4 regions of the Micromonospora sp. M42 genome follow, and region 1 is predicted to be linked to each of the others. Evidence: riboswitches for the same ligand, from Rfam matches in the RefSeq annotation. Region 1 holds a riboswitch; each other region holds the start of a gene.
The links. A riboswitch is a leader RNA that binds a small molecule or an ion and turns the genes downstream of it on or off. The one in region 1 is predicted to bind cyclic di-AMP.
Positions count from the first base shown of each region.

Region 1 (4,986 bases):
ACCACCGACAGCGTGCCGAGGTAGTGCGTCTCCAGCTCCAGCCGGATCTGCGCGAGGTCACCGTCGAGCAGGTCGGCGCCGGTGCTCACGCCGGCGTTGTTCACCAGCAGCGTCACGTCGCCGGCCCGCTCCGCGGCGGCGGCCACCGAGGCGGGGTCGGTGATGTCGAGGCGTACCGGGGTGACGCCGGGCAGGTCGACGGTGTCCGGGTTGCGGGCGCCGGCCCAGACGGTCGCGCCGCGCGCGACGAGTTCGGCGGCCAGGTGCCGGCCGAAGCCACGGTTGGCGCCGGTGACCAGGGCGGTGCTTCCAGCGATCTTCATGTCTCGCTCCGAGGGGTGGGGAAGGAAGGTGGGTCAGGCGGACAGCAGGCCCGGACCGGGCAGGACGGCCAGCTCGCCGGGCGGTACGTCGTGTCCGGCGTCGCAGCGCAGCCGGGCGTGCACGGCCGCGCCGCACTCGTCGTGGGTCAGCCGGACGGCCGGGCCGGCCTCGTCGGCGGCGTACGTGTCGCCCCACTGCCGCAGCGCGACCAGCACCGGGATCAGGTCGCTGCCCTTGGCGGTGAGCACGTACTCGTCGCGGGTGCGCTGCCCGGGCTCGCGGTAGGGGCGCCGGTCGAGCAGCCCGTCGGCGACGAGCTGCTTGAGGCGTGCGGCGGCGACGGGCTCGCTGACGCCGACCCGCCGCGCGAAGTCGTCGAAGCGGCGGGTGCCGAACGACGCCTCGCGCAGCAGGAGCAGCGTGGTGCGGTTGCCGACCACCTCCAGCGCCCGGGCGATCGAGCAGTTGGCGGTGGACCAGGAGTCACGCTGCGCAAGGAGGTCCGTCATGGCTTCGACGGTACCCCCTGACTTAGGAAATCAAAAGTCAGCTACCTCACAGCTGGCCGGGGAAGAAGCCGTGCCGGGCCAGCGGCTCGACGATCTGGTGCTCCTCGTACGACAGGTGCGACAGCAGCGTGTCGGTGAGCAGGTCCACCGCCTCCTGGAGCTGCGTGAAGTCGCCGGGCCGGTGGACCAGTTCCACGAGCGCCCGGTCGACGCCCTCCACCACCCCGTGGATCACCACGTGTTCCTCCTCGAGGCGGTCGAGCACGGCCGCCAGCCCGGCCTCGGAGCGGCGCAGGTGCGGGAAGATCGAGGCGTCCTCCAGCCCGTGGTGCTGGGTGACCATGGTGCAGTAGGCCGCGCAGTACGCCCCGAGCGTCCAGTTGTTCTGCCGCATGGTCATCTCGTTGAGCGCCGCCCGCGCCCGGCCCGGCGAGACGGCGCCCCGCTTGACCTGTTCCAGCAGGTCGCGCACCTGGGCCAGCTCCTGGCGCAGGTGGTCGTGCACGTCCACCAGGTGCTGCCCGGCGGCCTGCCCCCGGGGTGGGTAGACCTGGCCGGCCGGAGGCGGCGGGGCGGTCGGCCGGGTCGACTCGTCCCAGGGGCGGCGCGCGCTCAGACGTACCCCCGGGTCGGGGGTGGGGGTGACCGCCAGCGTGGCCGCGCCGCCGGTGGCGGCCGTGTCGTCGGCGACCGCGCGGGCCCCGCTGCCGGGCGCGGTGCGCTCGGCGGCGACGAGTTCGCGGACCGCCGGCGCGACCTCCTGGGCGAAGATCTGGATCGCGCGTGGCTCGTCGCTGCCGAGGATGAACGTGGTGACGCCGTGCTCCAGCGTGAGCCCGGCCAGCTCCTCCACCCACTGCTCCGGCGGGCCGGCCAGGAAGCCGGCCGACGAGCGGGCGAACGTGCCGGTCACGTTGAGCATGCGGCGGATCTCGGCCGGGTCGCGCCCGGCGGCCTGCGCGCCCTCGTCCACGAGCGCGTTCAGGGCGGGCAGTTCGTCGGGGCCCTTGGGCAGGTAGGACAGGGAGGGCAGCCAGCCGTCCGCGGCGCGGCCGACCAGGCGCAGCATGCGCGGCTTGTACGCGCCGACCCAGATGCCCACCCGATGCGCGGGCGCCGGGCCGCGCTTGGCGCCGACCACCCGGTAGTGCTCGCCGTCGACGCGGATCATGCCGCGGCGGTCGGTGTCCCAGACCTCGCGGATCACCCGGATCGCCTCGTCCAGGGCCTCGACCGCCGCGCCGGGGGACAGGCGCCGCCCGCCCGTCGCCTCGATCGCGTCCCAGAACGCGCCCGCGCCGAGTCCCATCTCGACCCGGCCGCCGGTGAGCAGGTCCAGGCTGGCCACGCTGCGGGCCAGCACCACCGGCTGGCGCAGCGGCAGGTTGAGCACGTTGCCGGCCAGGTGGATGCGCTCGGTGACGGCGGCCACGTAGGACATCAGCGTCCAGGTGTCCAGGAAGCCCGGCTGGTACGGGTGGTCCTGGAACGTGACCAGGTCCAGCCCGACCTGTTCGCAGAGCGTGGCCAGCGCCACCACCTGGTCGGGCTGCCCGGCGGCGGGCGTGATGAAGCCGCCGAAGGTGAGCTCGTGTCCGTGATCGGTCATCCGTCCCGCCCCTCCCGTGATCTTGCTCGGCCCTGCCACGGTAGCTCCACAGGTGGTAGCCCGGCCGGGTGAACACCGTCACAAGAAGTGGACGATCGTCGCAAACCGTCCTTAGCGTCGGTTTCGTTCGCATTCGCGGGCACCGCGGGCCGGAAACGCCAAATCCCGCCGCCGGCCCCGGTAACCGAACCTCGTGCGGGAGCGGGGGAACCACACGTTCCACGGTGCATCGTCACCTCGGGGTGAAGCCGCCACCGGCGGCCGGGCTCCTCGGCCCGAACCCGACAGCTCACCTCGTCGGCGTGGAGGAATCCACATGGCAACTGCATACTCGGCCCGAAGCCGCCGTACCGCTCTCGGAACGGTCCTGGCCGGCGCCGCCGTCGGCGCCGCGAGCCTGTTCGGCCCGGCCGCACCGGCCAGCGCGGGCGTCAACTGGGACGCGGTCGCGCGCTGCGAGTCCGGCGGCAACTGGAAGATCAACACCGGCAACGGCTACTACGGCGGGCTCCAGTTCTCCCGCGCCACCTGGAACGGCTACGGCGGCCAGAAGTACGCCGCCCGCGCCGACCTGGCCAGCCGGTCCGAGCAGATCGCCGTCGCGGAGAAGGTGTTGCGCGGCCAGGGCATCGGTGCGTGGCCGGTCTGCGGCAAGAAGGGCGGCTCGGCGAACGCCGCGGCGACCCGGTCCGAGCGGGCGGCCCCGAAGAAGGCCACCTCGAAGAAGTCCGCCCCGAAGCGGGCCGCCACGCGCAAGGCCGCGCCGGAGCGGGCCGCGACGACTGCGGCGCCGCAGCCGTCGGCCGGGACGTACGTGGTCCGGCGCGGGGACACGCTGTCGGAGATCGCCGTGGCGCAGCGGGTCGACGGTGGCTGGCGTGCCCTGCACGAGCGCAACCGGGCAGTGGTCGGCGACGACCCCGGCCTGATCTTCCCCGGTCAGCGGCTGCGTCTGCGCTGATCTGGTCCGGACGCCCGGCCGGTTCGCTCCGGCCGGGCGTCCGGCCGTCCGCGACACGCCGCGCCGCCGGTGTCCGGCCTGCTCGCGGCACCGGACGCCACCCGTGACGGCCGCTGACCGCGATTCGTCGGAGCCGGTTGCTAGGGTCACGATGATCGGCTCAGACGTGAAGAAAGCGCGGAAATGACCAACGATCCGTTCTCGGCGGCCGCGAGCATCGACGAACTGCTGACCCGCACGCAGCAGGCGCTCACCGCGATGCGCTCCCGGGCCTCGGAGCACGCCGACGGCGAGCCGGGCGACCTGCTGCGCGCCGAGGGCACCGCAGCCGACGGCCGGGTCCGCGCGGTCGCCGTTCAGGGTGGCCGGCTGGATTCCGTGACGATCGACCCGGACTTGGCCGGCGAGCCCCTCGACGTCCTCTGCGGACATGTCACCGCCGCCGCCAACGCCGCGCTGTCCGAGCTGGACGCCCGGGTCAGCGCGTCGGCGCGGGCCGACGCGGACGCGCTCGCCGCCCGGCTCGGCAGCATGGGTGACCAGGCCGAGCTGTTCGGTCGCGCGATGCACGAGGCGGCCGCGCGGATCCACCGCGACCGCGGCACGGCGTCCCAGGCCGGGCGTCCGGCCTGACCCGACCGCACGCGGCCAGGCGCGACGCGGCACCGCCCGGCACGACGAGGCGGCCGGCCGCCGGGAGGACGACGACCGGCCGCGCTACGCCACGGTCAGCTCAGGGTGACCGCGGTGTCGTCGACGACGAAGGACGTCTGCAGTGAGCTGTCCTCCACGCCGCTGAACGAGATGGTCGCCGTGGTGCCTGCGAGCGACGAGATGTCGAAGGACCGCTGCACGTAGCCGGTGGCCTTGTTCAGGTTGGAGTAGGTGGCCAGCGTGGTGCTGCCGGCCTTGACGGTGAGCTTGTCGTACGCGGTGCCGGTGGTCGTCTCCGCGCTGTCGATGTGCAGCCAGAAGCTGAACGTCGCGCGGCATCCGGCCGGGATCGTCACCGACTGACTGAGCGTGTCGGTGTGCGACGAGCCGTACCCGTCCAGCCACGCCTTGTACGAGCCGCCGTGCGCGGCCTGGCCGCTGTCGGTGGTGATGACGCCGGACGAGGCGGTCCAGCTCACGTTGCCCGACTCGAAGCCGGGGTTGGCGAGCTTGTTGCCGGAGCAGCCGCCCGACGGCGGGGTGGTGGTGGCGGTCGGCGTGGGCGTCGGGGTGCCGCCGGCGCAGGTCGGCTCACCCGACTGGGCCGGTACGCTGACCGCCGCCCAGGCCGCCTTGACCGCGTTGAACTCGGTGCAGCTGCTCGGGTAGAGGTTCTTCGCCGCCTGCAACGTCCAGACGCGGTACTTCAGGTAGGACGAAGACGACGTCTTCAGCAGCATGGCGTTGTACATGATCTTGATGGCCTTCTGGATGCCCAGTCCGCTCACGCTGCTGCTGTTGCAGGTCGAGCTGGACGGCTGCCCGTTGGTCGGGCTGCTGCCGTTGGCCAGCAGGTAGAACCAGTGGTTGCCGGGCCCGGCCGCGGCGTGCACCTCGGTCGACGGGATGCTGCTGGAGTAGCAGTTCGG
Region 1 is NZ_KK037233.1:823,662-828,647, forward strand. Features, by position in the region: gene MCBG_RS03385 (SDR family oxidoreductase) at 1-323, opposite strand, end outside; gene MCBG_RS03390 (winged helix-turn-helix transcriptional regulator) at 357-833, opposite strand; gene MCBG_RS03395 (LLM class flavin-dependent oxidoreductase) at 880-2,442, opposite strand; cyclic di-AMP (ydaO/yuaA leader) riboswitch at 2,615-2,760, shown strand; gene MCBG_RS03400 (LysM peptidoglycan-binding domain-containing protein) at 2,759-3,403, shown strand; gene MCBG_RS03405 (YbaB/EbfC family nucleoid-associated protein) at 3,587-4,036, shown strand; gene MCBG_RS03410 (M4 family metallopeptidase) at 4,132-4,986, opposite strand, start outside.

Region 2 (4,986 bases), 3.4 Mb from region 1:
CCAGTGCCCGACCGGCCGCGACACCTGCTCGACCGCCGGCAAGGACCCGATCACCAACTTCATGGACTACACGTACGACTCCTGCATGTACCAGTTCACCGCCGGCCAGGCGAGCCGCATGCTCACCGCGTGGAACGCCTACCGCGCGGCCTGACCGCCTCGTACCACGTACCGGTGCCGGCCCTGTCCTCGGACGGGGCCGGCACCGCTCGTTTCGGGGTCGGGGTCAGGCGGCCGGGCGGCGGGTGTCGAAGCCGTGCCGGCCGCGCCGGCCCTCCGCGCCCACCGGCTCACGCCGGGCCGGTTCGGCCCCGAGCGGGTCGAGCCACACCCGCACCTGCGGCGGAGCGGCGCCGGGCTGGGCGACAGGGTCGCGCCGGGTCAGCATCGCCGCCTCGACTGTGAACTCGAACAGCCGCCAGTCACCATGTGGCGACGCGCGGGCGATCCGGGCCAGCCGCGTCACGGTGGCCGGGTCGGTCACCGGCCGCGCGCGCCCCGCGATGTACGCCTCGTCGTCGCTCTCCTCGGGCGGGAACGAGTGCAGCGCGTAGCGGCCGTCGCGTTCGAGGTCACGGCGCTTCGGCGAGTCGATGACGAAGCACCATAGGCCGTCGTCGGTGAACACCGGGGAGACCGGGTGCACGCGGGGGCCGCCGTCGGCGCGGACCGTGGCGAGGTAGCCGAAGCCCGGCCCGTACTGCTGCATCAGGAGGCGGATCTCGCCGGCGAGGCGGGGCTCGTCGGCGGCGAATTCGGACCAGGAAGCCATGCGGACATCCTATCGAACACGTGTACGAAGAAGTAGTGCGACACGCAGGTCACCCATACCGGTCGCTATGGTGTTCCGATGCTGCTCTCCGACCGCGACCTGATCTCCGAGATCAAGGCCGGCACGCTCGCGCTGGAGCCCTTCGAGCCCACGCTGGTGCAGCCGTCGAGCATCGACGTACGCCTGGACCGGCTCTTCCGGGTCTTCAACAACCACCTCTACACACACATCGACCCGTCGGTCCAGCAGGACGACCTCACCTCGATGGTGGAGGTGCCCGAGGGCCAGCCGTTCGTGCTGCACCCGGGCGAGTTCGTGCTCGCCTCCACGCTTGAGGTGATCTCGCTGGGCGACCAGCTCGCGGGCCGGCTCGAGGGCAAGTCGAGCCTGGGGCGGCTGGGGCTGCTGACCCACTCGACAGCCGGCTTCATCGACCCCGGCTTCTCCGGCCACGTCACGCTGGAGCTGTCGAACGTGGCGAACCTGCCGATCACGCTCTGGCCCGGCATGAAGATCGGCCAGCTCTGCATCTTCCGGCTCTCCTCGCCGGCCGAGCACCCGTACGGCTCGGCCGTCTACGGCTCGCGTTACCAGGGGCAGCGCGGCCCGACGCCGAGCCGGTCCTGGCAGAGCTGGCGCACCTGGCCGACGCGCTGACGCCGCCCGCAGTTGTTAAGAAGGGCCCCCTCCTCTACCGGAGGCGTTAAGAGGGGGCCCTTCCTTACACGCGGCCGTAGCTGTTGATGTCGCCGTCGTCGACCCGCTTCATCGTGATGGGCTTGCCGGACTGGGAGGCGTGCACCACCCAGCCGTCGCCCACGTACATCGCCACGTGGTGCAGGTCGCTGTAGTAGAAGACGAGGTCGCCGGCGCGCAGCTCGGCCCGGCTGATGCGCTTCGTCACGCCGTGCTGCTGGCGTGCGCTGTGCGGCAGCGAGACGCCGCCCTTGGCCCAGGCCGCCATGGTGAGGCCCGAGCAGTCGAAGTGGTCCGGGCCGGCGGCGCCCCAGACGTAGATCTTGCCGATCTGGGCGCAGGCGAACTTCACCGCCGCTCCGGCCGGGCCGCCGGGATAGCCGGCCGGGCAGGGCGCCGGGCGCAGCGGGCCGCCGCCGCCCTTGCCGTACACCTTGAGCCGCAGCTTCTCCAGCTTGGCGATCTCGGCGTCGATCTGCTTCTTCTTCGCCGCGAGCTGGGCCTCGGTGCGCGCCAGGCCGGCGATCATCTCGTCCAGCGGCTTCTTCTTCGCCGCCAGCTCGTCGCGCAGCGCGGCGACCGAGCGCACCTGCTCGTGCTGGCGGTGCGCGAAGCGGTCGAGCAGCTCCAGGCCGTCGACCAGGTCACCGGGTGAGCGGCTGCCGAGCAGCGCGTTGACCGTGGAGAGGTTGTCGGCCTTGTAGGCGTCGGCGGCGAGGCCGCCCACCTGGCCGAGCGCGGCGTCCACCCGGGCTTGCAGGGGTGCGATCTGCCGGCCGAGCGCGTCGGCCTGCCTGCGCCGCGCGGCGAGCTGCTCGCGTACGTCGTTGACCTGCTCGATGACCGGTTCGAGCTTGTTCCAGTCGCGGTCGATCTGGGCCTCGATCTCGGCGACCGAGGGTTCGGCGTGTGCCGCAGTGGCGCCGCCGGTCAGTACGACGGCGGTGCCGACCAGTGCGGCGAGGGCGGTGGTGAAGCGGGACCAGCGGGAACGCGGCGCGGCGCTGGACCGGTCGACCGACCGGTTCGACGACGGCCGCGGGGCATGGAGTGCCACCGGGCGTCCGTACTCCTTCTTCCGTACCGCCTACCGGGTTAGCTGACGGATTCGGGCGGGAAGGGAGCCGCCCTACCGCAGCAGCGCTGCGGATTCACCCCAGGTACCTGGTTCCCCGGCTCGCCCGGAGGCGACTCGGCGGTGTCGGACCGTCACCGACCGGGTTGGACGGTGAGACGTGCGGCCGACGATTCACCAGAGTAGGGACCACCGTTATCGATCCGCAACTTCCAGCGCCGTGACACTCCGTACGCGATCCAGCGCCACACCGCGCACGGAGGTGAAATTTTCTTTCACGACTGATTACTTACTGGAAAGGTATTGACCGTCGCGGGTGTGCGGAGTGAGGGTGGAAACGCAGTGACCCCCATCCCTGTCCAGGAGGTTCGATGCATCTCTCCGCCCCGCCGTCGGGCAGACGGATACTGCTCGCCGCCGCCGTGGCCACGGCCACCGCGCTGGCGACCACCGGCCCGGTTACCGCCGCGCCGGACACGTCCGCGCCCGCGAGCGACCGGCAACAACAATACGCCGCCGCCGCGGCCGAGTACGGCGTCCCCCAGAACGTGCTGCTCGGTGTCTCCTATCTGGAGTCCCGCTGGGACACCCACCCGGGTCAGCCCAGCACCAGCGGCGGCTACGGCCCGATGCACCTGACCGACGCCGCGCACATCCTCGCCACGCCGGGCAGCGCCCACGTCGACGAGGACGAGGACCCGCGCGGCGACGACTCCCGGCCGCTGAAGCTCGACCCGGCCACCGCCGCCGCGCCGACGCGGGAGACGCCGCTGCCGAGCGCCTCGCTCCAGACGCTCGACGCGGCCGCCGCGCTCACCGGGCTGGACGCGGGGACGCTGCGCACCGACCCGGCCGCGAACATCCGCGGCGGCGCGGCGCTGCTGTCGTCGTACCAGAAGGCTCTGGGCGGGCCGGTCGGCGCCGGCACCGACCCGGCGGCCTGGTACGCCGCGGTGGCCCGCTACTCCGGCGCGGACACCGCCGACGCGGCGGCGGCCTTCGCCGACGAGGTCTACGACCAGCTCGGCCAGGGCGCCACCCGGACCACCGACGACGGCCAGCGGGTCACGCTCGCCGCCACCGCCGCGAAGCCGGACCGCGCCCGGCTGGCCCGCCTCGGCCTGCGCACCGCGCAGCGGCCGGACGGACTGGAGTGCCCGGTCCGGCTGGCCTGCGAGTGGATTCCCGCGCCCTACGAGCAGCTCAGCGACGACCCGGGCGACTACGGCAACCACGACCTGGCTGACCGGCCGAAGCAGCAGAAGATCGAGTACATCGTCATCCACGACACCGAGGGCTACTTCGGCCCGAGCGTCGACCTGGTGAAGCGGGCCGACTACCTGGGCTGGCACTACACGCTGCGCTCGGTGGACGGCTACATCGCCCAGCACATCAAGACCAAGGACGTGGGCTGGCACGCCGGCAACTGGTACGTCAACGCCAAGTCCATCGGCCTGGAGCACGAGGGCTTCGCCGGCCAGGGCACCTGGTACACCGAGGCGATGTACCGCACCTCCGCCAAGCTGGTCCGCCACCTGGCGCTGAAGTTCGGCATCCCGATGGACCGGCAGCACATCATCGGCCACGACAACGTGCCCGGCATCACCGCCGCCAACGTGGGCGGCATGCACTGGGACCCGGGGCCCTACTGGGACTGGTCGCACTACTTCGACCTGATGAAGGCGCCGTTCCGCGGCACCGGCACGGCGAAGACCGGCCTGGTCACCATCGACCCGGACTTCGCCACCAACCGGCCCGCGTTCACCGGTTGCAACCAGCAGCCGCCGGGCGTCCCGACGCCCACCCCGCCGGCGCAGCCGTGCCCCTCGCGCGGCTCCTCGGCGGTGATCCTGCGGACCGCGCCGAGCCCGGACGCCCCGCTCGTCAACGACCTCGGGCTGCGCCCGGACGGCACGCCGGACACCATGTACATCTCCGACCACGGCGCCCGCGCCTCGGCCGGCCAGACGTACGCGCTCGCCGGCCGGCAGGGCGACTGGACCGCGATCTGGTACCTCGGCCAGAAGGCGTGGTTCCACAACCCGGCCTCCGCGCCCACCGCCAAGTGGGCCACCGGCTTCGTGGTGACCCCGCGGCCCGGCAAGGCCACCATCCCGGTGTACGGCCGCGCCTACCCGGAGCAGTCCGCCTACCCGGACACCATCCCGTACCAGGCCATCTCTCCGCTGCAGTACACGTTCGCCGCCGGCCAGCGGTACGCGGTCGGCGGGGTGCTGCCCGGCGAGTACTACCGGGCGGTCTCGTTCGACGGTTCCGCGCCGGGTGACCGGACCGTGGTACGCGGGAAGAACCAGTACGTGCAGGTCCAGTTCGGCCACCGGATCATGTTCGTGAACCTGGACGACGTGCTGATCCTGCCGTCCCCGGTCGGCGCGCCGCGCTGACCCCTCCCCGAGAACGCGAAGGCCCCCGGTCCATGCGG
Region 2 is NZ_KK037233.1:4,258,931-4,263,916, forward strand. Features, by position in the region: gene MCBG_RS19610 (zinc metalloprotease) at 1-154, shown strand, start outside; gene MCBG_RS19615 (pyridoxamine 5'-phosphate oxidase family protein) at 227-772, opposite strand; gene dcd (dCTP deaminase) at 851-1,429, shown strand; gene MCBG_RS19625 (C40 family peptidase) at 1,494-2,525, opposite strand; cyclic di-AMP (ydaO/yuaA leader) riboswitch at 2,539-2,676, opposite strand; gene MCBG_RS19630 (N-acetylmuramoyl-L-alanine amidase) at 2,915-4,948, shown strand.
Region 2: another riboswitch for cyclic di-AMP. It lies ahead of MCBG_RS19625 (C40 family peptidase); the one in region 1 lies ahead of MCBG_RS03400 (LysM peptidoglycan-binding domain-containing protein).

Region 3 (4,986 bases), 1.2 Mb from region 1:
GGCGTCGCCCGGACTGACACGCGCACACGCCGGCCGGTCGGTCCGCGACACGCCGTGCGGCGGTGCGCCAGTGGGGGTTCGGCGGTAATTTGTACCCGTGCTTCCGATCGCGCTCACCTGCCCCGTGTGGTGGGTGGCGCGCTGGACCGCCCGGATGCTCGCCAGTCTCGCCGTGGTCGTCGCCTGTTCGTTCGGCGCGGCCACGCTGCCGGCCGTCGCCGCCCCGGCCGCGCCAGCCGGCCCGGCGTACGTGAGCACGCCGGCCGCCCCGCGACCGGAATCCGACCGCGCCGCCGAGCGGCAGGCCCGTCCCGACGGCGCACCCGCGCCCGCCGCACGGGCCACCGACACGCTCCCGAACGACCCGCAGCCGGTCCCGGCCGGCCGGATCACCGCGCCGGTCGGCCTGCGGGCCCCGCCCGCCCGCTGATCCGCCCACGGGCCGCGCCCGTCACCGCACCCACCGAACGTCATCCCGCACCCGCCCTTCGACGGCCCGGCGCCCCCGCGCCGCGCCCCGACCGGCCGTGCGGATTCTCCCGCCAGGTTCTTCCCGTGAGGTGCCGACCATGTCGCAGACCGCTCTCTACCACTTCCTCACCGCGGTCCCCGAGGCCGCCGCCATCTGGTCCTTCCTGATGCTGCTCGCGTTCGGCCTGCTCGCCGCGCTGGTGGCCCGGCCCGAGCGCGACGGCGTCGCCGAGGCTGCCGCCGATCCGGTGGACCAGGACGCCGCGCGCCGCGACGACCTCGTCCGGTACGCCGAGGAGGTGGCGGTGGCCGCCGCCGGGGCCGCCCAGACGGCCCGTCGCCGCCGGGAACGGTGGCTGGCCGCGCAGGACGAGGCGGAACGCGCCTGGACCGCGTACGACGAGGCGGACAGCGCCGCCCGCCGCCTGGCCGGGGCCGCCGCGCTGGCCGCCCCGCGCACCCCGCGCACCCCGGCGGAGTACGCGGCCCGGGAGCGCTGGCTGCACCACGCCGCCATGACGGCGCACTGGCGCGGCGACCTGTCCGCCCGGCAACTCGCCGACGTGCTGGCGCGCCGCAACGGGTGGGACCCGCGCCGGCACCCGGCCGAGCAGGAGATCGTGCTGGCCCGGGCCGTACGGGACCGGCGCCGGACCGGCTGGGAGAGCGCCGCCGAGCGGGAGCGGCAGGCGTGGCGGGACGCCGAACTGGCCGCCGAGGCCGCCCGTACGCTCGCCGCCGAGGCGTACGCGGCCACCCTGGCGGTGCGGCCCGCCCCGGTGTCCCGCGGCGTGGCGACGATCCCCCTGCCGGTCGGCGCGTCCGTCCGCAACGCCCGCTGGCGTCCGGCCCGGGTCGGCTGAGGCGACCGAATTGTTACCCGGAATGTGGTGAGCCGGCTCACCCCCGGCGCCGAAACGGGCGTGGAGCGCAGAACAGGCCAATGAGCCGCGCCATTGCCGGTCAGGCGCTCGCCGTCTGTCCCCTTTTCGCCTCCCGGGCGCCGTCACCACCGCTTGTCCCATTGAGTGAAGTGAGTAACCGGCTGTTCCGAAATCCGTTACCGGGGATCATGTTTACGCAGGTGGGAGCGCTTGGCAGGGGCAGTACCCGCCGGTAGTGTCGGCGCGTCCGGTGCGGTAACCGATCGCAGAAGGCGACGCCGCGCCGACCCGCCTAATCGTGTCATCACGAACCGGGGAACCATGAGCACCATCGGGGTGAATCCGCGGCCACTGCCGCGGTAGGGCGTACTTCCCGCCCGAATCCGTCAGCTAACCCGGTCGGCGGCCACGGAAGGAGTCCCATCCTCGTGCCCACCCCTCGATCGTCCCCCCGCCTCCACGGCTCCGCGGTACCCGCGCTCGCCTGACGCGACCGGCAAACCGCCCCTGGGCGCCCGGCATCGCGGGCGTACCCGTTCCCCCGGCCAATCCGGCCTGCCAGCACGTGTGAACCCCTCCACGTGCCGGGCCGGCGTGTGCCGATCACGCCCCCCGTGGAGGATTTCGTGAAGCACCACCTGAAGCGTCAGCTGCGGCGGATCGCCACCGAACGCCCGTACCAGATCATCGCCGGATCGGCCGCGGCGCTCGTGCTGGCCGCCGGCGCCGGCACCGCCCTCGCCGCCGGTGAGGACGCCCCGGTCCAGCAGGAGAACACCGCCTCGGTCGCCGAACTCGGCGCACGGCTCGGCGAGCCCGCCAGCCGCAGCGAGGCGCGTATCGGCGTCCCGCCGGTGTCGCCGAGCGCCGAGCCCAGCAAGTCGCCCAGCGCCTCCCCGTCGGCGAAGAAGGCCGCGGCGGACCCGGACGTCACCAAGGCCGCGCCGAAGCCGCCGTCGAGCAAGACGCTGGACTACGACTACCAGGCGCAGATCAACTACTACTACTGCGGCCCGGCCGCCGTGCGCAACGCGCTCAGCGCCACCGGCATCGAGCGCAGCCAGGACGCACTCGCCGGCCCGCTCGGCACCACCGAGATGGGCACCAACTCGGCCGAGGACACCACGCGCGTGCTCAACCAGCAGGTCAAGGGCAACCCGTACCGGACCCGGATGATTCCCGGCTCGGCCAGCCCGGCCCAGATGGACCGGCTCCAGGCCGACGTGGTCGAGGCGATCAGCAACGGCCGAGGGGTCGTCGCGAACGTCGCCGGCACCGCCACCGACACCAACGGCGGCTGGCACTCGTTCCCCGGCGGCCACTACGTCGCGGTGATCGGCTACAAGGACGACGGCCGGACCGTCCGGATCGCCGACTCGGCCGACCCGTCGCTGCCGTCGTACTGGCTCACCACGATCGACCTGGCGCACTGGATCGCCAGCCGCGGCTACTCCGCCTGACCCTCCGCACCCCCGGAAGGCCGGCACCCCTCCCGGGGCGCCGGCCTTCCCCGTCCCCACCCGCCCTGGCCCGCCGCCCTCTCGGCGCGTCGATCTTGGACTTGTGGCGCCTGGTATGCCCGGCTCGCCCGCTATGGAAGGCACCACAACTCCAAGATCGGCGGCGAGGGCGAGGGCGAGGGCGAGGGCGGGCGGCGTGGGGCGTGGGGGCGGGTCGGTCGGGTTTGGTCTCGCGTGTCCGGGGCGGGCGGTGGCAGACTGCGCCAATGGGCGATGCGACGGGGAACCGGCACCTGATTCTCCTGCACGGCATGGGCGCCACCGGCGAAGTGTGGCTGCCCTGGGCGCCGCTGCTGGAGCGCCGCTGGCCCGGGCGCTGGCTCGCCCCCGACCTGGCCGGCCACGGCTGGTCGCCGCCGCTCGACGGCTACTCGTTCGACGCCCTGGCCCAGCGCGTCGCGGACGGGCTCGGTCCGCTCCGGCTGGGCCCGCACGACCGGCTGGTGCTGCTCGGACACTCGCTCGGCGGGGTGGTGGCGCTGGCGCTCGCGGCCCGGCAGCGGGCTCTTCCGGTCGACGCGGTGGTGGGGCTCGGCATCAAGGCGGTCTGGTCCCCGGCCGAGCTGGCGAAGGCGAGCGAACTGGCCGCCCGGCCGGTCACCTGGTTCGCCACCCGGGACGAGGTGGCCCGCCGCTACCTGCGCGTCTCGGGGCTGGCCGGGCTGTTCGCCCCGGACCACCCGGTGGTGGAGGCGGGGCTGCGGCGGGTCGACGGCCGCTGGCGGCTGGCGATGGACCCGGCCGCGTTCGCGGTCGGCGAGCCTCGGCTGCCCGCCCTGCTGGCCGCGACCGGCGTGCCGGTGCTGCTGGCCCGCGGCGAGCAGGACCCGATGGTGAGCGACGCGCAGCTCAAGGAGCTGGGCGTGCCGGTGGCCACCCTGCCCGGCCTGGGCCACAACGCGCACGTCGAGGACCCGGCCGCCGTGCTCGCCCTGCTCGACGCGTACCTGTAGAGCGGGGCCTACACGACGGCGCGCTGCGCCGGGACCGCCCAGTCGGCCTGCAGCTCGCGGCGGGCGGCGGCGAGGAACGCCTCGGCGTAGGCGTCGGCGGGGAAGTCGCCCAGGTAGCGGGTGCGCGCCGCCCAGCGCTGCGCGGCCTTCGGGTCGGCGTCGAGCAGGTCGGTGATCACCTGGTCCACGTTGGACATGTCGCGCCGCAGCACGTAGCCGGACGCCGCGAGCGGGAACCGCTCGACGAAGTGCTCGCCGTCGGCGCCGGTGTCGGTGACCGCGTACGGCTTGCCGGAGTAGAGCCAGTCGGAGATGACGCCGGAGACGTCGGAGACCAGCGCGTCGGCGCGGTTGACGCACTCGGTGAGCGTCAGCTCGCGGGCCGCGGCGGCGCCGAACAGGTGCGGGCGGCCGGTCTTGGCCCGGTCGGCGGCGAGCAGCTCGGTGAGCCGGGCGAGCTGGCGGGCCGAGGCCGGGTTCTTGTCGGTGTACGGGTGGGCGCGCAGGATCACCGCCGCCCCGCGGTCGATCAGCCGGCGGATCAGCGTCTCGGCCACCGGCAGCGAGCAGTAGTTGGCGTCGGCGTGGTGCCCGGTCCAGGTCGGGGTGTAGAGGACCGTCGGGTGCGCCGACGCGGCGACCGGCTCCCGGCGTACCTCGATGGCTTCGACCTGGGGCCGGCCGACCACGACGAACTTGTCGGCGGGGATCTCCACGCCCGCGCGGGCGTACCTGTCGATCGCGGCCTGCCCGGCCACGAAGATCTTGTCGAAGATGGCCGAGACCGGGTTGGCGCTCGGGGCCTTGTCGCTGTCGCCGTGGTGCAGCTGCACGTGGGTGAGCTGGTTGAACCGGATCAGGTGGGCGTTCTTCGCGCCGTGGTTGACGTAGAAGGCGACGCGCAGGCTGGGCACCAGCGCCTCGTCGAGCGCCTTCAGGGTGGGGCAGAGGACCACCGGGGCGCGGGTGGCGGCGGCGACGGCCGGCAGGAGCTCCGGCTCGCGCAGCACCACCATGAACGGGCGGCCGATCCGTTCCAGGTACGGCAGCCACATGGTGACCTGGTACTCGGAGCCGGGCGGCGCGGAGAAGTGCAGCACGAACTCGGGCTGGTGGCGGCGGCAGCGCGCGGCCGACCGGGCCCCCGCCCGGCGGGCG
Region 3 is NZ_KK037233.1:2,065,800-2,070,785, reverse strand. Features, by position in the region: gene MCBG_RS09320 (acyltransferase family protein) at 1-17, shown strand, start outside; gene MCBG_RS09315 (hypothetical protein) at 98-430, shown strand; gene MCBG_RS09310 (hypothetical protein) at 570-1,334, shown strand; cyclic di-AMP (ydaO/yuaA leader) riboswitch at 1,635-1,775, shown strand; gene MCBG_RS09305 (C39 family peptidase) at 1,970-2,815, shown strand; gene MCBG_RS09300 (alpha/beta fold hydrolase) at 3,082-3,828, shown strand; partial or broken gene MCBG_RS35135 (CDP-glycerol glycerophosphotransferase family protein) at 3,837-4,986, opposite strand, start outside.
Region 3: another riboswitch for cyclic di-AMP. It lies ahead of MCBG_RS09305 (C39 family peptidase); the one in region 1 lies ahead of MCBG_RS03400 (LysM peptidoglycan-binding domain-containing protein).

Region 4 (4,986 bases), 3.0 Mb from region 1:
TCGGCCAGGTTGCCGATCCCGTACGCCGCGCCGAAGACCGCCACGAGGCCGAGCGCGAAGCCGCTGAGCTTCGTCGCCGTGTTCATGGTTTCTCCTCGGTTCTGCGGGTCCCGTGGACCCGTCACGCACCGACGAGGTCGTAGCCGGCCTCGTCGACCGCCGCGCGGACGGTGTCCGTGTCCAGCGGGTTCTGACTGGTGACGGTGACCCGGCCGGTGGCCAGGTCGACCTGGACGCCGGTGACGCCCGGAAGCGCGCTCAGCTCGGTGCTCACCGAGTTGACGCAGTGGCCGCAGGTCATACCGCTCACCTGGTAGGTGCTCTCCATGTCGCCCTCCGATCTCATACCCCCTGGGGGTACAGCCGGAACGTTAGCATACCCCCGAGGGGTACGCTATCCTCGTTCTCATGACCGCTCCGTCCAGCCCGACCCGGGGCTACACCGCCAGCAAGGACCAGCTCCTCGCCCGGCTCCGCCGGATCGAGGGTCAGGTCCGTGGCATCGAGAAGATGGTCGAGGACGACCGTTACTGCATCGACGTGCTGACCCAGATCTCGGCCATCCAGGCGGCGCTGGACAAGGTCGGCCTCGGCCTGCTCGACGGGCACGCGCGGCACTGCATGCACGAGGGCGCCGCCGAGGGCCGGGCCGACGAGATGGCGACCGAGATGATGGCCGCCGTCGGCCGCCTGATGAAGCGCGGCTGAACGGGACCTCCGCCCCTCCGAGCAGGGCACATCGACCCGCGCCGACGCGCCCGTGCGGCCGTACCGTCGAAGTGGCGGGCAGGCCGGCCCCGGCGGACCCGCGGTGACGGACGGAGGGCGGCCCGATGATGTGGCAGAGCCCGATGATGGGCTGGATGTGGATCTGGTCCCTGGCGGTGCTGGCGGTGCTGGCAGGGCTCCTCTGGCTGGCCGTGCGGTGGACCGGCCCGCAGCGGTCCGGGCCGACGGCGGCCCGGCGCATCCTCGACGAGCGGTACGCCCGCGGCGAGATCGACGAGGACGAGTACCGGCGACGCCGGGCCGGACTGGCCTGACCCGCGCGGGGCGCGCGTCACCGGTCACGGTGTCCGGGAGCACCCAGCCGGGCTGCCTACCATGTCGGGGCGACGACCCGGACGTGGTCGACACGTCCGCGCCGGCCCGGTGACCAGACCGGTCCGGCGGACCAGGCGTCGCCGCGACCGTTGGGAGAGACGCCTTGGGTGCCGACCACACCCGCCCCGCACCGCCCACGCCACCGGGCGTACGGCGGCTGCTCGTCGCCGTGGTGGTGCCGCTGTTCGCGCTCACCGTGATCGCCGCGCTGGTGCTCTGGCCCCGGCAGGACCGGGAGCCGGTCGGCGGCGCGGACGTCCCCCGCTACCACGGCACCGTGACCCGGGTGGTCACCGAACCCTGCCCGCCGACGCCGGAGGCCCCGGAGGGCGCGGGCGGCCCCTGCGGCACCGCGACCGTCGCCGCCGAGCAGGGCCCGGACGCGGGACGGCAGGTCGAGACGCCGCTCCCGGCCGGACCGGGCGCGCCCCGGGTCGAGGTCGGCGACAAGATCGTCCTGGTCGAGCTGATCGACCCGGCCGACCCTTCGATGAAGTCCTACAACATCGCCGAGCACCAGCGCGGCACACCGCTGATCTGGCTGCTTGTGCTCTTCGCCGCCGCGATCGTGGCGTTCGGCCGCTGGCGCGGGCTCGCCGCGCTCGGCGGCTTGGCGGCCAGCTTCGCCATCCTGCTCGGCTTCGTGCTGCCCGGCATCGGTGGCGGCCAGCCGCCGCTGCTGGTGGCGATCGTGGGCGCCGCGTTGATCATGTTCGTGGTGCTCTATCTGACGCACGGGATCACCGCGCAGACGTCGGTGGCGGTGCTCGGCACGCTCGGCAGCCTGGTGATCACCGGCGTGCTCGGCCTGCTCGCCACGTCCGCCACCCATCTGACCGGCTTCGGCAGCGAGGACGCCACCACGCTGTCCATGTTCCAGGGCGACGTGGACCTGCACGGGCTGCTGCTGGCGGGCATCATCATCGGCTCGCTGGGCGTGCTGGACGACGTCACCGTCACCCAGGCGGCCACCGTCACCGAACTCGCGCACGCCAACCCGGGGCTGTCCCGGCGGCAGCTCTACCGGGCGGCGACCCGCGTCGGCCGGGCCCACATCGCGTCCACCGTCAACACCATCGTGCTGGCGTACGCGGGCGCGTCGCTGCCACTGCTGCTCCTGCTGGTCGCCGACTCCCGCCCGGTGAGCCAGATCCTCACCAGCGAGTTCCTCGCCCAGGAGATCGTCCGCAGCGCGGTGGCCACGCTCGGCCTGATCGCCGCCGTACCGCTGACGACCGCACTGGCCGCGATCGTGACCACCGCCGGACGGCGCGCGCCCGGTCCGGAGCCGGCGTCGCCCGTGCCCCCGCCGCCCCGTCCGCCGACCGGACGCGACGACGCGCTGGAGGCGCTCGGCGGCGGAAAAAGTACGGAGGCGACATGGTGACACTCCGCACGGTGACCATCGATTTCAAACGCGACGCTGGTCACGGTGCGCCACGGCGAAATCTCGCTATTGGTCGGCTTCCGGACGTAGATCCGCAGGAGTGCTGTCGGGTAACCTCGCTGCCGGTCACCGCCGAAGGCGCGCACCGGCGCCAGCGGTGCCGCCGCCCAATCGCCTGCGGGCGAGCCGGGGAACCAGGTACATGGGGTGAATCCGCGCGAGCGGTAGGGGCCACTTCCGTCCCGAACCCGTCAGCTAACCCGGTCGGCGGCCGACGGAAGGGAACACTGTGACGCCACCCCTGCGCCGCTGGCTGACACCCCTGGTGGCCGTGCTGGCCTCGCTGGCAGTGCTGGCCGGGCCGAACTCGGCGACGGCGGCCCCCGCCGCGGCGGCCCCGAAGCCGTCCGGGCACGAGGAGGACGGCGAACCACCGCTCATCACCGAGGCGATCGACAGCGCCAACCGGAACTTCCTCCAGGCGAAGGCGAAGCTGGCCAAGTCGCAGGACCGCCAGCGGCGGCTGGCCGCCGAGGTACAGGCGGCACAGGCCGAACTCGAGGCGCTCAGCCCGCAGGTCAACCAGCTCGCCGCCCAGTCCTACCGGACCGGCCGGATGGGCGCGATGGCGATGCTGCTGGAGAGCAACTCGCCCGACTCGTTCGTCCGCCGCGTCAACGCCCTGGACGAGCTGAACCTCCTCAACGCGCAGCGCCTGGCCGCCATCAACGCGGTCAAGAACCGCGCCGAGACGGCCAAGATCGCGCTCGACGCCGAGGTGCGCGAGCAGGAGAAGCAGAAGAACGCGATGGAGCGCGAGAAGGTGCAGGCCGAACGCGCCCTCAAGCTCGTCGGCGGCCTCGGCTTCACCGGCGGCCTGGTCGACGCCACCTCACCGGTCGCCAAGATCGGCCCCGGCCGCACCGCCGACGGCGGCTGGAAGGCCGAGTCGTGCAGCGAGAACGACCCGACCACCTCGGGCTGCATCACGCCGCGGACGCTGCACGCCTACAAGGAGGTCCGGCGCGCCGGCTACACGCGCTTCGTGGGCTGTTACCGGCCGGGCGGGCCGTGGGAGCACCCCAAGGGCAAGGCGTGCGACTGGTCGCTGCAGAACAGCGGCTTCTCACCCTGGCACAACAACGACACCCGCAAGTACGGCAACGACGTGGCCGCCTTCCTCATCCGCAACGCCGACCGGCTGGGCATCTACTACGTGATCTGGAACCGGCAGATCTGGTTCCCGGCCACCGGCTGGAGGTCGTACAGCGGGCCGTCGAACCACACCGACCACGTCCACATGTCGATGCTCTGACCTGGACGCAGCAAGAAGGGGCCGCCCCCGTGGGCGGCCCCTTCGTCGTCCGGCGCTCCGGTCAGCCGGCCAGCGCCGCGTCCGCGTCCGCCGGCGACGAGGGAGCGGGCAGTGACGCCGGGACCTGCGCCACTGTCCGCACCTCGCCGCCGGAGAGCCGGTACGACATCCCCGCCACCGTGCACCGGCCCGCCGCGACCCGCTCGGCCAGCACGGAGGACCGGGCCAGCAGCGTCTCCACGGTCTGCGCGATGTGGACGTCGATGATGCCGTCGAGGTCGTCGATGCCCTGCCGGGCGGCGCGCAGCAGGCTGGGCGAGACCGCGTCCACCACCGCTCCCAGGTGCCCGGCCGGAGCGGCGCCGGTCCGGACCCCCTCCCGGGCGGCCTGGACCGCGCCGCAGGAGTCGTGCCCGAGCACCACCACGAGCGGCGTGCCCAGCACGGTGACCGCGTACTCGACGCTGCCGAGCACCTCGGGCCCGGCGGTGTGCCCGGCGGTACGCACCACGAAGAGGTCACCGAGACCCCGATCGAAGATGATCTCCGCGGCGAGCCGCGAGTCGGAGCAGCCGACGATCACCGCGAAGGGGTGCTGGCCGTCGGCCACCGCCGCCCGGTGCCCGGCGTCCTGATTCGGATGCTGCGGCACACCGGTGACGAACCGGTGGTTGCCGGCACGCAGCTCGGCGAGCGCCTGCTCCGGGCTTCTCGGCGTCATCTGCCTCACCTCGTCTACCTGCGGAACGACCAGGCCGGACGGCCTCGCGACTTCACGGTCACACGGCGTCAGGGGCACGTCAAGATTCGTGATACGCATTTCATACTTTCCCGTGCCGGCCCGCGTCCGATTCGGGTCGGCAGCGTCGATGGCCATAGCATGGCCACCATGGCGACGACACCAGGTGAGGACGGGAGCCGCCGCAACTGGACCTTCCTCACCAATCACGGACATGTGCTGCTGGCGATCGCGCGCAACCCCACGGCGCGGCTGCGGGACGTGGCCGACGAGGTGGGCGTCACCGAGCGGGCGGCCCAGGCCATCGTCGCCGACCTGGAAGCCGGGGGATACCTGCGGCGCACCCGCGTGGGGCGGCGCAACGAGTACACGATCAACCCGAAGGGACGCTTCCGGCACCCGGCGGAGGCCGACCAGCAGGTCGGCGCCCTGCTGGCCCTC
Region 4 is NZ_KK037233.1:3,806,835-3,811,820, forward strand. Features, by position in the region: gene MCBG_RS17330 (hypothetical protein) at 1-86, opposite strand, end outside; gene MCBG_RS17335 (heavy-metal-associated domain-containing protein) at 122-328, opposite strand; gene MCBG_RS17340 (metal-sensitive transcriptional regulator) at 409-708, shown strand; gene MCBG_RS17345 (SHOCT domain-containing protein) at 834-1,043, shown strand; gene MCBG_RS17350 (YibE/F family protein) at 1,208-2,491, shown strand; cyclic di-AMP (ydaO/yuaA leader) riboswitch at 2,646-2,777, shown strand; gene MCBG_RS17355 (coiled-coil domain-containing protein) at 2,781-3,806, shown strand; gene MCBG_RS17360 (carbonic anhydrase) at 3,868-4,527, opposite strand; gene MCBG_RS17365 (helix-turn-helix transcriptional regulator) at 4,687-4,986, shown strand, end outside.
Region 4: another riboswitch for cyclic di-AMP. It lies ahead of MCBG_RS17355 (coiled-coil domain-containing protein); the one in region 1 lies ahead of MCBG_RS03400 (LysM peptidoglycan-binding domain-containing protein).